2 regions of the Kitasatospora sp. NPDC086791 genome follow, and region 1 is predicted to be linked to the other one. Evidence: riboswitches for the same ligand, from Rfam matches in the RefSeq annotation. Region 1 holds a riboswitch; the other holds the start of a gene.
What was found. Region 1 has a riboswitch for thiamine pyrophosphate ahead of AB0Q99_RS22865 (cytosine permease). Riboswitches for the same ligand answer to the same signal wherever they lie in the genome.

Region 2: linked by a shared signal. The riboswitch ahead of thiO (glycine oxidase ThiO) and the one ahead of AB0Q99_RS22865 (cytosine permease) in region 1 are both predicted to bind thiamine pyrophosphate.

Annotation. Positions count from the first base shown of each region.
Region 1 is NZ_JBFBOC010000018.1:63,559-71,210, forward strand. It holds gene AB0Q99_RS22845 (MFS transporter) at 104-1,342, opposite strand; gene AB0Q99_RS22850 (MerR family transcriptional regulator) at 1,409-2,236, opposite strand; tRNA gene AB0Q99_RS22855 (tRNA-Ser) at 2,407-2,494, opposite strand; gene AB0Q99_RS22860 (trypsin-like peptidase domain-containing protein) at 2,572-4,395, opposite strand; TPP riboswitch at 4,606-4,752, shown strand; gene AB0Q99_RS22865 (cytosine permease) at 4,745-6,184, shown strand; gene AB0Q99_RS22870 (glycerophosphodiester phosphodiesterase family protein) at 6,320-7,144, shown strand; gene AB0Q99_RS22875 (ATP-binding protein) at 7,589-7,652, shown strand, end outside.
Region 2 is NZ_JBFBOC010000004.1:134,226-141,877, reverse strand. It holds gene AB0Q99_RS09600 (FAD-dependent oxidoreductase) at 1-80, shown strand, start outside; gene AB0Q99_RS09595 (hypothetical protein) at 108-1,004, opposite strand; gene metF (methylenetetrahydrofolate reductase [NAD(P)H]) at 1,273-2,187, opposite strand; gene AB0Q99_RS09585 (polyprenyl synthetase family protein) at 2,416-3,522, shown strand; gene thiE (thiamine phosphate synthase) at 3,594-4,244, opposite strand; gene AB0Q99_RS09575 (Rv2175c family DNA-binding protein) at 4,244-4,609, opposite strand; gene AB0Q99_RS09570 (FAD-dependent oxidoreductase) at 4,652-5,860, opposite strand; TPP riboswitch at 5,966-6,078, shown strand; gene thiO (glycine oxidase ThiO) at 6,073-7,254, shown strand; gene thiS (sulfur carrier protein ThiS) at 7,251-7,535, shown strand; gene AB0Q99_RS09555 (thiazole synthase) at 7,537-7,652, shown strand, end outside.

The DNA of each region.
Region 1 (7,652 bases):
GACCAGCTCCACCTCCGCACTCTGCCCGCGTGCCGGTAGTGGGGCAAGTGGGCCTTGGGCGGGATGGGGAGACAGACCACCCGGGCCGACGGACCGGCGGGAGTCAGGCGCGGCGGAGGGTGGGGGTGGCCAGGGCGGTGAGCGCGGCGGTGGCGGTGGCGAGGGCGCAGAGCAGGGTCGGCAGAGCCGCACCCGTCGTGTCCGCGAGCAGGCCCAGCAGGGCGTTCGAGAGGACCAGGGCCACGCTCTGCACGAGCGTCAACAGCGCCTGCACCCGCGAGAGGTGGGACGACGGCGCGCCCGTCAGCACCAGCGGTCCGAGGTGGCAGGCGAACAGCCCCGAGCCGATGCCCGTGACCGTACTGCCGATCACCGCGGCCATCGGCCCCGCGGCGAGCGCCAGCAGCGCGATCCCCGCCGACGCCGTCCCGAGCCCGGCCGCCGCCCCGACCCCCGCCCGGGGCAGCGCGCCCCGCCAGGCGACCAGGCCGGCCACCGCGAGCACCCCGGCCGCCTGTCCACCGGTCACCAGTCCCGCCGTGGCGGCCGTCCAGTCGTGCGCCCGGGCGAGCAGCGGGCCGAGCAGGGACACCACTGGCAGCAGCGCCCCGGCGGCCGCGCCGGTGAGCAGCAGCGCGGACCGCAGCAGCGGGTCGCCGAGCGCGAGCCGGACACCGGAGGCCGCCTGTCGCAGCAGACCGGTCGGCGCGGCGTACGGCTTCTCCTCCAGGGGCCGGACCCGCAGCAGGACCAGCAGGACGGTCCCGAAGCTCGCCGCGTCCGCCGCCGCCGCACCGGACAGCCCGCCGACGGCGACCAGCAGACCGCCCAGCGGCGCCCCGAGCAGGACGGCGCTCTGCCCGCCGGCCTGCCGCAGCGCGAGCGCCCGGGGCAGCCGGTCGGCGGGCACCAGCCGGCCGGGCATCGACCCGCTCGCCGGGAGGTGGAAGGCGTCGACCGTCCCGATCACGGCCGCCGCCGCGACCAGCAGCCACAGCGACGTGCCCCGGCTGCCCGCCACGAGGGCCAGGGCGGCGGTCGCGACCAGCATGACCGTGTCCCCGACGAGCATCACCCGGCGGGCGCCGAACCGGTCCGCGACCGCGCCGCCCAGCAGGACCAGCACCGTCCGCGGCACGGTGACCGCCGTCAGGACGAGGCCGGCCGCCCCGCCGCCGTGCGCGGAGGCGGCCCAGCCGAGGGCGAAGTACAGCACGGCGTCGCCCAGCAGCCCGGCCTGGGTGCCGGCCAGCCAGAGCAGGTACGGCCCGGGCAGCGGTGCCCGCGCGGCGGGGGCGGTGCCGGTGGCCGCGGCGGTGCTGGTGCGGGTTACGGTGGTCATGCCGGGCGACGCTAGGGCCCTCGACCCGGTCGAGGGCAAGCGCCGGGCCGGCGGGCTACCGGCGGGCTACCGGCGGACCACCGGTTCCTGGAGCTCGGTGACCCAGCGGGCCGGGTCCTCCGGGCACTCCAGGTACAGCTCCCGGGCGTAGCCGTCCGAGCGGTACCCGTTCTCCTCGATGAAGCGGGCCAGTTCCTGGACGGTGCCCAGCACCCCGTCCATCGAGCCGCGGTGCACGATCGTCGCCGCCTCCCCGATCGGCGGCAGGTCGAGCACCTCGAAGTCGTGCGCGCCCGGCCGCACCGACGGCCCGACCGGGACGGCGACCAGGACCAGCACCGAGCCGTCGCCCTCCGGCGCGTCCTCGTACCGGGCGACGGACGGGCCGGCGGCCTCGACCCCGGCCACGTTCAGCCGCCCGCACAGGTCGGCGAACAGCGCGCCGATCACCGGTGTGATGTCCTCGGGCTCGTAACTCGTGGCCACACCGGCCAGTTGGGCCACCCGGACGGACGGCACCGGCTTCACCACGACATCGTGCGCGGACATGACTCCCTCGCTCTCGATCGTCCGGAGCCTCGCCTCCACCCGGGCCAGCCGCAGCTCGTCCGCCGCGATCGCCTCGGCGAGCTGGGCCCGCCGCAGCCGCAGCATCCCGCGCAGTTCGGCCGCGTCCACCTCGTCGTCCAGGACGGCGCGCACCTGCTGCAGCGTGAAGCCGAGCTCCTTGAGCGCGATCACCCGGTTGAGCCGGGCGAGTTGGGCCGCCTCGTACGAGCGGTAGCCACTGACCGGGTCCACCCGGGCGGGCCGCAGCAGGCCGATCGCGTCGTAGTGGCGCAGCATCCGCACCGACACCCGGCCGTGGCTGGCGAAGTCTCCGATGTTCAACATGATGGCTCCACCCCACCGCCTCCCACGGTGTCAGGGTCAAGCCCCACCACCGGACCACCGGCCATCGGACCACCGGACCACCGGAGCGCCCGAGGATCACCCCGACCAACGCCGAGGGCGGGTGCCGAACGATGTCGGCACCCGCCCTGAGCAGGTGGTTCTCCTACCAGCGGAGAGCGTGGGATTCGAACCCACGGTGACGGGTCACGCCACGACAGTTTTCAAGACTGTTCCCTTAGGCCGCTCGGGCAGCTCTCCAGGCGGAGGTCAGCCTAACGGGTCCGGCGGGGTTCGGTGCACACGGTTTCGCGGCGTCGTGGGTCAGCGGGCGGGGGTCACTGGTCGCCGTCGCGCTGGCCGAGGGTCACCTTGGTGGTGAGGGTCTGGCCGTTGCGGGTGTACTCGACGTCGACGGTCTCGCCGGGCTTGTGCGTCCAGATCCGGCTGACCAGGGCGGGGCCGTTCTCGATCGGCACGCCGCCGAGCTTGGTGATGACGTCGCCCGGCTTGAGGCCGGCCTTGTCGGCCGCGCCGCCGGGGGTGACGGCGGGCTGGCCCTGGATGTCCTTGGTCTGGATCTGCGCGCCGTCGCCCTTGTAGTCGTCGTTGCGCAGCACGTCGAGCTTGGCGTAGACCGGCTTGCCGGTCTTGATCAGGGTGTCCGCTACCCACTTGGCCTGGTTGATCGGGATGGCGAAGCCCAGGCCGATGCTGCCGGCCCGGCCGTTGGCGGAGGCGTTGGACTGGATCGCCGAGTTGATGCCGACCACCGCGCCGCTGGAGTCGAGCAGCGGGCCGCCGGAGTTGCCGGGGTTGATCGAGGCGTCGGTCTGCAGGGCGTTCATGTACGAGGCCTGCGAACCGGTCTCGTCGCCGGAGGCGACCGGGCGGTCCTTGGCGCTGATGATGCCGCTGGTGACGGTGGACTCCAGGCCGTACGGCGCACCGATCGCGACGGTGGCGTCGCCGACGTTGACCTTGTCGGAGTCGGCCAGCGGGAGCGGGGCCAGCTTGCTCTTCGGCGGGTTGTCGATCTTGACCACGGCGACGTCGTAGCCCTCGGCGTGGCCCAGCACGGAGGCGTTGTAGGAGGTGCCGTCGGCGAACTTGACGGTCAGTTTGCCGCCGTTGAGGGTCGGCGCGACCACGTGGTTGTTGGTGAGGATGTGGCCCTCGGTGTCGAAGACGAAACCGGTGCCGGTGCCCGACTCGCCGTTGCCCTGCGCCTTGATGGTGACGACGCTGGGCAGCGCCTTCTGCGCGATGGCGGCGATCGAGCCGGGGGCGGGCTCGCTCTTCTGGGTGTCACTGGCCTGGACGGTGGTGCTGCGGTGGTCGTCCGCGGAGGTGCTGCTGTCGTTGCGGTCGGCCACCGCCACGCCGAGCGCGCCGCCGGCCACGCCGGCGACCAGGGCGACGGCCGCGATCAGGGCGACCAGTCCGCCGCGCTTCTTGCCCGGGCCGCCGCCGTTCGGGCCGCCGGGGTAGTCGGCCGGGTAGCCGAGCGGGCCGTTCGGGCCGCCGGGGTAGCCCGCACCGCCGGAGGCGGCGTCGTGGGTCGGGCCCCAGCCGCCGAGCGGCTGGCCTGCGCCGAACGGGTGGTGGCCGGGCGCGGCCGGGGCACCGGGGGTGCCCGGCGCACCGTGGGCGGACGCGGCGGCGCCGTACGCGTCGTACGTGTCGTGCGCGCCGGCGGCGGGGACGCCGTGGGTCGGGGTGGCGTACGGGTTGGCAGCCGGCGGCAGCGCCGGGGCCGCGGGCGCGGCGGCCTGGGTGGCGGACGGCAGGACCGGCGGCGGCGCGTCGAGGTACCCGGTGGCCGGGTCGACGGCGTGCTCTCCGGCGACGGCGGCGACGGGCGCAGCGGGCGCGGCAGGCGCAGTGGGCGCGTCAGCGGCGGCCGGGGCCTCCGGCGCGGGGACCTTGGTGAAGGCGACGGTGGGCCTGTGCCCGCCCTCCGCCGGAGCGTCCGCCTGAGCGGCCCCGGCGGTCGGCACGGCCTCGGCGCCGGCGGTCTCCGGCTCGGGGACCCGGCGGAAGGCCATGGTCGGCTGGTGCCCGCCCTGAGCGGGGCCGTCGGGAACGGGCGCGGCCGCCCCCTGGCCGGCGGGCTGCTCCCCCTGCGGCCCGGTGGGCCCAACCTCGCGCTCGGTGCTCACGGACGACCTCCATAGCTGGCAGAACCAAGGACCATAGTTTTTCGCATTGTCGATTCGATTGCCGTAAGGACCCCTCTGAAGAAGTCATAAGAATCCTTAGCCGGTGCCGACGGCCGCGGGCTCCCCTCCCCCGGCCGGGCGTCCCGCGATGCGGACCGCGCACGCCCCGGCCTTGGGTGTTCACCCCCGCGCCGGTTAGCCTGTCGCTCCAAACTGACACGCGGGAGCTTGGACCGACCAGGCTGAGAGTGCGCATGTCGACCGTACGCCACGCGAGCGCGGCGGACGGTCGAGGGGGCGCTGACCGCCGGAACCTGTCCGGGTAATGCCGGCGTAGGGAGTATCGGCCGTGCCGTCTGCTTCGCCATCCTCTTCTTCGGGTGCCTCCGAGTCCAAGGATTTCCCCGCCCCCGCGGATTCCCCCGGCCCGGCGGCCGCGGCCGCCACCGTCCTGGACCGCCCCGAGCGGACCGAGCGGGTCGAGGCTCCGCTGGTCCTGGACACCGAACCGCCGCGCACGCTGCGCTTCCGGGACCACTTCGCGCTCTGGATGAACCTGGGCGTCAGCCTGATCGGCTTCTCCACCGCCGCCACCGTGCTCGGCGCCCCCGGCAGCGAGCTCTCGCTGGCCGCCGCGGTGACCGCGATCGCGGTCGGCACGGCGGTCGGCACCGCGATGCTCGGCGTGGCCGCGCTGATCGGCGCCCGCACCGGCGCCCCCGCGATGGCGAACCTGCGCGGGCTGTTCGGCACCCGGCTGTCGTACCTGCCGACGGTGCTGAACATCGTGCAGTGCGTCGGCTGGGGCGTGTTCGAGCTGTTGACGATCTCGGCGGGCGCCCAGACCGTCGCCCACACCACCGGCTACCGCTGGCTGTTCGTGCTGCTCGCGGGCGCGCTGACCACCGCGCTGACCATCTGGCCGCTGGGCTCGATCGCGGTGCTGCGCCGCTTCGTGGCCGGGGCGGTCGCCGTCGCGATGGTGTACTTCACCGTCCAGTTGGGCCGCCAGGGGGTGCCGGACCCGGGCGCCGGCAACTGGCACGGCTTCCTCGGCGCGACCGACGCGATGATCGCGGTGTCGGTCTCCTTCGTCCCGCTGGCCGCCGACTACACCCGGCACTCGCGCACCGCGCGCTCGGCGTTCTGGGGCAGCTTCTCCGGCTACACGGTCGCCCAGGTCTGGTGCTACGTGCTCGGCCTGATGGCGCTGCTGCAGTCCGGCGGGGACCCGGACAAGATCTTCGACTCCTTCCTCGGGGTCTGGGCCGGCTGGCTGTTCCTGCTGGTGCTGGTGCTGCGCGAGACGGACCAGTCCTTCGCCAACGTGTACTCGACCGCGATGTCGGTGCAGAACCTGCTGCCGAGGGCGGACCGCCGGGTGCTCAGCGGCGGGATCGGCGCGCTGACCACGGTGCTGGCGCTGCAGATCGACAGGTTCACCGACACCTACGCCAACTTCCTCGGGCTGATCGGCTCGGTGTTCGTTCCGCTGCTGGCGGTGCTGGCGGTGGACTTCTTCCTCGGCGCCGGGCGCCGCGGCTGGGACCTCTCCGAGGACGCGCCGTCCCGCTGGACGATGCTGCTGCCGTGGGTGCTGGGCTTCGCGGTCTACCAGTTCATCGCGCCGACCAAGGTCGCCGACTGGTGGACGGACTTCTGGACCTCCGCCCAGGAGGCGCTGCACTTCACCCCGCAGGAGTGGACCTCCGCCTCGCTGTTCGCCTTCCTGGTGCCCGCCCTGGCCACCTGGGCGCTCACCCCGCTCTCCCGGCGCGCCGCGCGCTGACGCCCGGCAGCCGTACGGCCCGGCCGGGCGACGTCCCCGCCGCCCGGCCCCGGAGCGGGCCCCACGGGTCAGACGGCCCCGCAGGTTGGGGCCGTCTTGTCCTCCGCTTCACCTCCTCCGCCTATCGTTGGCCCTGTGACCAGCCCAGACCTGTCCTCGGCGGCGGCGCGCACCGCGCCGCCCGTCCAGGTGATCGCCCACCGCGGTTCCTCCCACGCCCTGCCCGAACACACCCTCGCGGCCTACCGGCGCGCCCTCGACGAGGGCGCGGACGCGGTGGAGTGCGATGTCCGGGTGACCGCCGACGGCCACCTGGTCTGCGTGCACGACCGACGGATCGGCCGGGTGTCCAACGGCCGGGGCACCGTCTCGGCGATGACGCTCGCCGAGCTGGAGGCGTACGACTTCGGCGCCTGGAAGACCGGCCGCCCCAGCACCGACCCGGAGCTGCGCGGCGTGCTGCGGCTGGACCGCCTGCTGGAGCTGGTGGTGGACTGCGGCCGCCCGGTGGACCTGGCGATCGAGACCAAGCACCCGGTGCGCTTCCGCGGCCGGGTGGAGGCCGAGCTGCTGCGGATGCTGGCGCGGTACAAGATCGACGCGACCCAGGAGAACGGCCGCGCGTCCGCCCGGATCATGAGCTTCTCCTCGATCGCGCTGAACCGGGTGGCCACCGCCGCGCCGGACTACCGGCGGGTGTTCCTGTTCGAGCGGACACTGCCGCTGCTCGGCCGGCTGCGCGAGGGCGCGCCGCTGCCGGGCGGGGCGCGGATCGCCGGGCCGGGCATCGAGCTGGTGCGGGCCGACCCGCGGCTGGTGACCAGGCTGCGCGCGCTGGGGCACGAGGTGCACGTGTGGACGGTGGACGAACCGGCCGACGTCGAACTCTGCCTGGAGCTCGGGGTGTCCGCGATCATCACCAACCGGCCCGCCGAGGTGTTGTCGCAGCTCGGCCGCTGATCCGCCGACGCACCACGGCGGCTTCACCGGTGGTCGGACGGGCTGCCGGACCGGCGATCGTGCCGGTGCCGACTGATCACTCTGGTCGGCAGTCAAACCTTCCTTGCGCACTATTGCCGGAATTCTTGCCCCCGGGCGACGGAGGGTGAGCACGGAATGGCCCCCTGCCCACCCTCGGTCGCCGTGCTCAAAATGGGCTCGCGGGATCGTCCGGTGCTCGTTTCCGACGCATTACCAAGGGGCATCTCTCCCTCGGCATACGCTGAAGGAGGTCCGGGGGTGGCGTTGATGGTGGCGCGTGAAGTGCCGACTTCATCGACCATGGCAGTGCCGCACGGCCCAGCGAGTGTCGGGGTCGCACGGCGCCGACTGCGTCGAGATCTGGGTGACCGGCAGATACCGGAACCGGTCATCGATGATGCTGTTCTGATCCTTTCCGAGCTGTTGAGCAACGCGTGCCGCTACGCCCGGCCGCTCGGCCCGCTGCCGGCGCTCGGCCGCGGCGCCC
Region 2 (7,652 bases), on a different contig from region 1:
GCACCGCCCACCCCGGCGGCGGACTCGCCCGCGTCGGCATGTCGGCCTGCATCACCGCCGGCCTGGTCGGCCCGGCCTAGGCCGCCGGCCGGGCGCCCGGGCGGGCGTCAGCCCTGGTGCCAGGTGTTCTGCTGCTGGTAGCCGTAGGTCTGGTCGTACCCCGGCTGCTGCGGGATGCCCTGGGCCTGCGGGTCGGGCTGGGGCTGCCACTGCTCCTGGGGCTGCTGCTGGTAGCCCTGGGCGTTCGGGTCCCAGGGCTGCTGGTGCTGCTGGTAGCCCGCGTACTGGTCCTGCTGCTGGGCCTGCTGCTGGTAGCCGCCGTACGGGTCCTGCTGCTGGTCCTGCTGCTGCGGGTAGGTGCCGTAGGACTGGTCGTAGGCGTAGGCGGGCTGCTGCTGGGTCTGCCACTGCTGCTGGTCGTAGCCGCCCTGGTAGGCGGCGGCGTACGGGTCCTGGGGCTGCTGCTGCGGCTGCTGTTCGTAGTACGAGGGGGCGTAGACGCCGTCCTGGGTGAGCTCCTGCATCTCGAAGGCGGCGGTCTGCTCGACCTCCGGCACCTCCTCCGACACCGCTGCCGCCACCGGCACGGACGGCGGCGTCGGCAGCGCCGCGGGGGCCTCCTCGACGGCGCTGACCTCGCCGATCCGCTCCTCGGCGACCGCGACGGCCGCCACCGCGGCCGCGCCGCCGGTGAGGGCGCCGAGCAGCGGCACCTTGGCGAGCGGGCCCGGCAGGCTGCCGTCGGCGTTCCGCAGGGACCAGCCGGTGCGGTAGCCGCGCTTGACCGAGAGCGTGACGAAGGTCTGGCCGACGGCGAACAGCGCCGCACCGGCCCCGATCACCACGATCGACCCGAGGCTCATCCCGGCGGCCACGCCCAGGAAGCCGACCAGGGCCAGGACCCGCCAGTGCAGCGGCGCCCGGTTCTGCAGCAACACCTCGGCGATCAGCCAGAGCGCCACCACCGCCAACGCGGCGTACAGCAGCAGGTATCCGATGCCCATCCGCCCGCTACCTCCAGTCGCGTGCCCGCGCGTCCACGCCGCGCGTGTCCGGCGACTGTACCGGTTCAACGGCCGGGGCACCGCATCGCGTTCCCGCCGCACCCGACACCGGCCGCACACGACCGAGCCCGTCACCGTCGGTGCGGTGACGGACTCGTGAACACCCGGCGTCAGCACGGCGATCGGCAGGACCACTCGTCGGCCGGACACCCCTCCGACCTGAACGCCGACCGGAGCGCCCACCGGCGCGACCCGCCCCCGCGCCTGCTCAGCGCTGGTGCAGTCCCAGGTTCTGGTAGATCTCCAGCGTCGCCGTCGAGTGGTTCAGCGTGATGAAGTGCAGACCGGGCACGCCCTCGGCGAGGAGGCGTTCGGCCATCGTCGTGGCGTGCTCCATGCCGATGGCGCGCAGCGCCGCCGGGTCGGCGACGGCGGCTCGCAGGCGGGCCTCCAGGTCGGCGGGGAAGGCCGAGCCGCTGAGCTGCGGGAAGCGCTCCAGCTGCTTGGCGTTGGTGACCGGCATGATCTCCGGGATGATCGGCGTCTCGCAGCCGGAGGCCGTCACCCGGTCGCGCAGCCGCAGGTAGTCGTCCACCTCGAAGAACATCTGGGTGATCGCGTAGTCGGCACCCGAGCGGATCTTCGCCACGAAGTGCCGGATGTCGTCGTCCCAGTCCGTGGAGCGCGGGTGCATGTTCGGCGAGGCGGCGACGCCGACGCAGAAGTCGCCGATGCCCTTGATCAGCTCCACCAGCTCGTAGGCGTAGGTGACGCCCTCGGGGTGGCTGACCCACTCGCCCATCGGGTCGCCGGGCGGGTCGCCCCGGACGGCGAGGACGTTGCGCACGCCCTGGTCCGCGTACTGGCCGATGATGTTGCGCAGCTCCGCGATCGAGTGGTCGACGGCGGTCAGGTGGGCGACCGGGGTCAGCGTGGTCTCGGTGGCGATCCGGCCGACCATGTTGACCGTGCGCTCGCGCGAGGAGCCGCCGGCGCCGTACGTCATGCAGACGAAGTTCGGGTCGAGCGGCTCCAGCCGACGGATGGCGTCCCAGAGCTTCTGCTCGCCGACTTCGGTGCGCGGCGGCATGAACTCGAAGGAGAAGGAACGCTTGCCGGCCGCCAGGAGCTCGCGCACCGTGAGTGCGCGATCCGTTCTCGTGGAAGCGATGCCCAGTGCCATGTTTGCAGGCTATCGGGCCTTCGCGGAGGCTGGACAACCCGGTTCCACAGATTGAGACAAGCGGTGGACGGCATTCCGCTTGGCCCCGCGCGACTCCCCACAACGCCCGGACGACTCCCCCGGCGACTCCGCGGCGCCCGCGGGCCACCCCCGAGGGGCCGCTCGCACGCCCGTTCCCAGCCGCCCCGCTACGCTTGCTGCACCCCAGAGAACCAGCGGAGCCCCATCGTGATCTCGTCCAGCACCCGGCCGGCCAACCCCATTGACGTGGAGGACGTCCGCATACGCGTCAACGCCGCGCTCGCCGCGTTCATGGACGGCCAGTCCGCGCTGCTCGGCACGATCTCGCCCCAGTTGGTCCCCGCCGCCGACGCGCTGCGCGACTTCCTGCTGGACGGCGGAAAGCGGCTGCGTCCGGCCTTCTGCTACTGGGGCTGGCGCGCCGCCGGCGGCCCGGTCGGCGGCGAGGGGATCGCCAACGCGGCCGCCGCCCTGGAACTGCTCCAGGCGAGCGCCCTGGTGCACGACGACCTGATGGACCGCAGCGACACCCGCCGCGGTCTGCCCTCGGTCCACCGCCGCTTCGAGGCGCTGCACCGCGACAACGGCTGGCGCGGCGACCGCGAGCAGTACGGCGCCTCGGCCGCCGTGCTGCTCGGCGACCTGCTGCTGATCTGGTGCGACGAGCTGTTCCTGCGCTCGGGCCTCGAGCCGGCCGCCGTCCTGGCCGCCAAGCCGGTGTTCGACCTGATGCGCACCGAGGTCATGCTCGGCCAGTACCTGGACGTGCTGGAGCCGGTGGCCGGCGACTCGACGGACGAGGGCGCGCTGGACCGGGCGCGGACCGTGCTGCACTACAAGTCCGCGAAGTACACGATCGAGCGACCCCTGCAGGTCGGCGCCCTGCTGGCCGGGGCCGGGCCGGAGCTGGTCGAGGCCCTCGGGGCGTTCGGACTGCCGCTGGGCGAGGCCTTCCAGCTGCGGGACGACCTGCTCGGCGTCTTCGGGGATCCGGCCGTCACCGGCAAGCCGGCCGGCGACGACCTGCGCGAGGGCAAGCGCACCCTGCTGGTCGCGCACGCGATGCGCGGCCTGCCCGCCGCCGACGCCCGGCACCTGGACGAGCGGCTCGGCGCACCGGACCTGGCGCCCGAGGAGGTCGCCGGGCTGCGCGAGCTGGTCGCCCGCAGCGGTGCGCCCGAGCTGGTGGAGCACCGGATCGAGGAGCTGATGCGGCAGTCGCTGGGCGCGCTGGCGGCAGCGCCGCTGGTGGACGAGCGGGCCCGCGGGGTGCTGCTGGCGCTGGCCGAGGCCGCCACCGTCCGCAAGTACTGAGCACTGACGGACGACGGCGGCCCCGGGAACCAGGGCGCTGGATCAGCGGCTCCCGGAACCAGGCCCCGGGATCAGCTGGAACGCACCCGGCGGGACAGCTCGGCGGCCGCCGCCCCCGGGTCGGCCGCGGCCGTGACGGCCCGGACCACGACGATCCGGCGGGCCCCGGCGGCCAGCACCTCGTCCAGGTTGCCGAGGTCGATCCCGCCGATGGCGAACCACGGCCGGTCCCCGGCCCGCTCCGCCGCGTACGAGACCAGGCCGAGGCCCGGCGCCGGGCGGCCCGGCTTGGTCGGGGTCGGCCAGACCGGTCCGGTGCAGAAGTAGTCCACTCCGGGCTCGACGGCCGCCGCGTCCACCTCGGACTCGGCGTGGCAGGACCGGCCGATCAGGACGTCCTCGCCGAGGATCGCCCGGGCGGCCGGCACCGGCAGGTCGTCCTGGCCGAGGTGCAGCACGTCCGGCCGGGCCGCGTGCGCGACGTCGGCGCGGTCGTTGACGGCCAGCAGCTTGCCGTGCCGGCGGCAGGCGTCGGCGAAGACCTCCAGGGCCGCCAGCTCCTGCTTGGCCTCCAGTCCCTTGTCGCGCAGCTGGACGATGTCCACCCCACCCGCCAGCGCCGCGTCGAGGAACTCGGCGAGGTCGCCCTGTTCGCGACGGGCGTCGGTGCACAGGTAGAGGCGGGCGTCCGCGAGGCGGGCGCGCAGCGGGTCCGCCGCCATCAGATCAGCATCGCCTGGGCACGCCGCTTGACCTCGGTGCCGCGGTTCTCCCGCAGTGCCTGGATCGGGCTGCCGGGCAGCGACGGGTCCTCGGTGAAGAGCCACTCCAGGATCTCCACGTCGTTGTACCCGCAGTCGCGCAGCACGGTCAGGGTGCCGGAGAGGTGCTTGACCAGCCCGGTGCCGTCGATGAACGCCGCAGGGACCTGCAGCGACTTGTTCGGGCCCCGGCGGACGGCGATCAGCTCGCCGTTGCGGACCAGGTCACGCACCTCGGTGACCCGCACCCCCCACTGCTCCGAGATGTCGGGGAGGTACATCCACTCGGGGACCAGGGCTTCAATCTTGCTTTCGATCTCACTCACGCCACCAGACTGCCACCTCCGCGGCCCGTCGCGCACCAGCCGCTACCCCGCGACCGCCGACTTCAGCGGCACCGCCGGGTCCGCCGCGCGGGCCGGGTCCAGCGCCGTGCCGTGCTCGATCAGCTTCCGTCCCTGGGTGAGGTCGCGCGGCCGGTCCACGGTCAGCAGCGCGCTCGGCACCCCGTCGCGCAGCCAGAGCACCGTCCACGAGGCGTCCCGCGGGCCGCCGCGCCAGAGCACCTCGTCGCCCTCGGCGTGCCGGCCGGCGTACTGGACCATCCGCCCGAACTGCTCCGACCAGAAGTACGGCACCGGGTCGTACGGCGGCTCGTCCGCGCCGAGGACGGCGGCGGCCGCCGCCTCGCCGGACCGCAGCGCGTGGTCCCAGTGCTGGACGGCCAGCCGGGCGCCGGCCCGGGCCGAGGGGTAGCTGACGCAGTCGCCGGCCGCGAGGACGCCGGGCAGCGAGGTGCGCAGCCGCGCGTCCACCACGACGGCGCCGGCACCGTCCAGCTCGATCCCGGAGCCGGCCAGCCAGCCGGTCGCGGGCCGGGCCCCGACCCCGACCACCACCTCGTCGGCGGGCAGGTGCGAGCCGTCGGCCAGCAGCACCGCGCCGGGCTCGACGGCGGCCACCCCGACCCCGCAGCGCAGGTCGACGCCGGCCTCGGCGTACCAGGCGGCCATCGCCGAGCCGATCGCGGTCGGCAGCGCGCCGGGCAGCGGCGCCGGGCCCGCCTCGACCACGGTCACCTCGCAGCCCGCCGCGCGGGCCGCGGTGGACACCTCGGCGCCGATCCAGCCCGCCCCGACCAGCACCAGCCGCAGGCCGGGGCGCAGCAGCGCGCGCAGCGCCAGGGCGTCGTCCAGGGTGTGCAGCAGGTGCGCCCGCTCGGCGCCGGGCAGGACGCGCGGGACGGCGCCGGTGGCGATCACCAGCGTGCCGTAGGGGAGGTCGCCGCCGTCGGTGTGCAGGACGCCGGGGGTCAGGCCGGTGGCCCGGCGGCCGGTGAGCAGCTCGATGTCGAGGTCCGCGAAGTCGATGTCCAGGGTGGTGCTGTCGCTCTTGCCGAGCAGCACGTCCTTGGAGAGCGGCGGCCGGTCGTACGGCACGTGCGGCTCCTCGCCGACCAGGGTGATCCGCCCCTGCCGGCCGCCCTGCCGCAGCTTGAGGGCGCATTGCGCCCCGGCCAGCCCGGCCCCGACGACGACCACCCGATCCGTTCCGCTCAGCTCTGCCACGCCCGTCACTGTACTCAGCGCCGCCCGGCCGTTCCCGGGCCGTCCGCCCCTCCCCGGCCGGGGCCCGGGGCCGGGCGGCCCCTTCGGCCGGGCCGGGCCCCGGCGTTATGGTGGGGGCACCATCGCGGGAGCCCGGCGAACCGGGCTGAGAGGCGGGCTGACACGGCCCGCGACCGTCCGAACCTGATCCGGGTCATACCGGCGAAGGGAGAGGAGCAGCTTTGACACGCGTGCCATCGGGCGCCCACGCCGACGTCCTGGTGATCGGCGGGGGCATCATCGGCCTCGCCGTCGCCTGGCGGGCGACGCAGCGCGGCTTGCGGACCGTCGTGGTCGACCCCTCACCGGGCGGCGGGGCGGCCACGGTCGCGGCCGGGATGCTCGCCCCGGTCACCGAGCTCCAGTACGGCGAGGAGCCGTTGCTGCGCCTCGGTCTGGCCTCCAACGAACGCTACGCGGACTTCGCCGCCGAGCTCACCGAGGCGAGCGGCGGCCAGGACACCGGCTACCGCGCCTGCGGCACGATCGCCGTCGCGCTGGACTCCGACGACCGCGAGGAACTGCGCGAACTGCACGCCTTCCACCAGCGGCTGGGCCTGGACTCGACCTGGCTGACCGGCCGGGAGGCCCGCAAGCTGGAGCCGATGCTCGCCCCCGGTGTGCGCGGCGGCCTGCACGTCGCGGACGACCACCAGGTGGACGGCCGGCGGATGCTGACCGCGCTGTGCTCGGCCGGGGAGCGCGCGGGCGTCGTCGTCCGGCGCGCCGAGGCGGTGGAGCTGCTGGTCGAGGGCGGCCGCGCGGTCGGCGCCCGGCTGGGCACCGGGGAGGGCGTGACCGCCGACCGGGTCGTGCTCGCCGCCGGCCCGCACAGCCACCGGCTGGCCGGCCTGCCCGAGGGCGTGCTGCCCGCGATCCGCCCGGTGAAGGGGCAGGTGCTGCGCCTTCACATCCCCGCCGCCTACCGGCCGTTCCTCTCCCGCAACGTCCGCGCCGTGGTGCGCGGCGGGCACCTCTACCTGGTGCCCCGGGCGAACGGCGAGCTGGTGATCGGCGCGACCACCGAGGAACAGGGCTACGACACCACCGTCACCGCCGGTGGGGTGTACGAACTCCTGCGCGACGCCCACGAATTGGTCCCGGGCATCACCGAACTCCCGCTGGTGGAGACCTCCGCGGGCCTGCGCCCCGGCTCGCCCGACAACGCGCCGCTGCTCGGCCCGACCGCACTGCCCGGGCTGGTCGCCGCCACCGGCCACCACCGCAACGGCGTGCTGCTCGCCCCGGTGACCGCCGACCTGCTCGCCGAGTACCTGGCGACCGGCGAACTCCCGGCGCTGGCGCAGCCGTTCACCCCGACCCGGTTCTCCCCCGACCGCTCCACCACGAAGGCCCTGGCATGACCGAGACCACACCGACCGAGACCACGCCGACCGGAGCCCCGCGGGCCGAAGCCTCCCGGGCCGAAGCCACGCCGGCCGAGATCGCGCTGACCGTCAACGGCGAACCCCGCGCGGTGGCCCCCACGACCACCCTCGCCGAGCTGGTCGCCACCGTGAGCCGGGCCAACACCGGCGTCGCCGCCGCCCTCAACGAGGCCGTGGTCCCGCGCAGTTCGTGGTCCGGGACGCCGCTCGGCGCGGGCGACCGGATCGAGATCCTCACCGCCGTCCAGGGAGGCTGAGATGGCCGACGACCTGCTGACCATCGCCGGGACGACCTTCTCCTCCCGACTGATCATGGGCACCGGCGGCGCGCCGAGCCTGGAGGTCCTGGAGCGCGCGCTGCTCGCCTCCGGCAC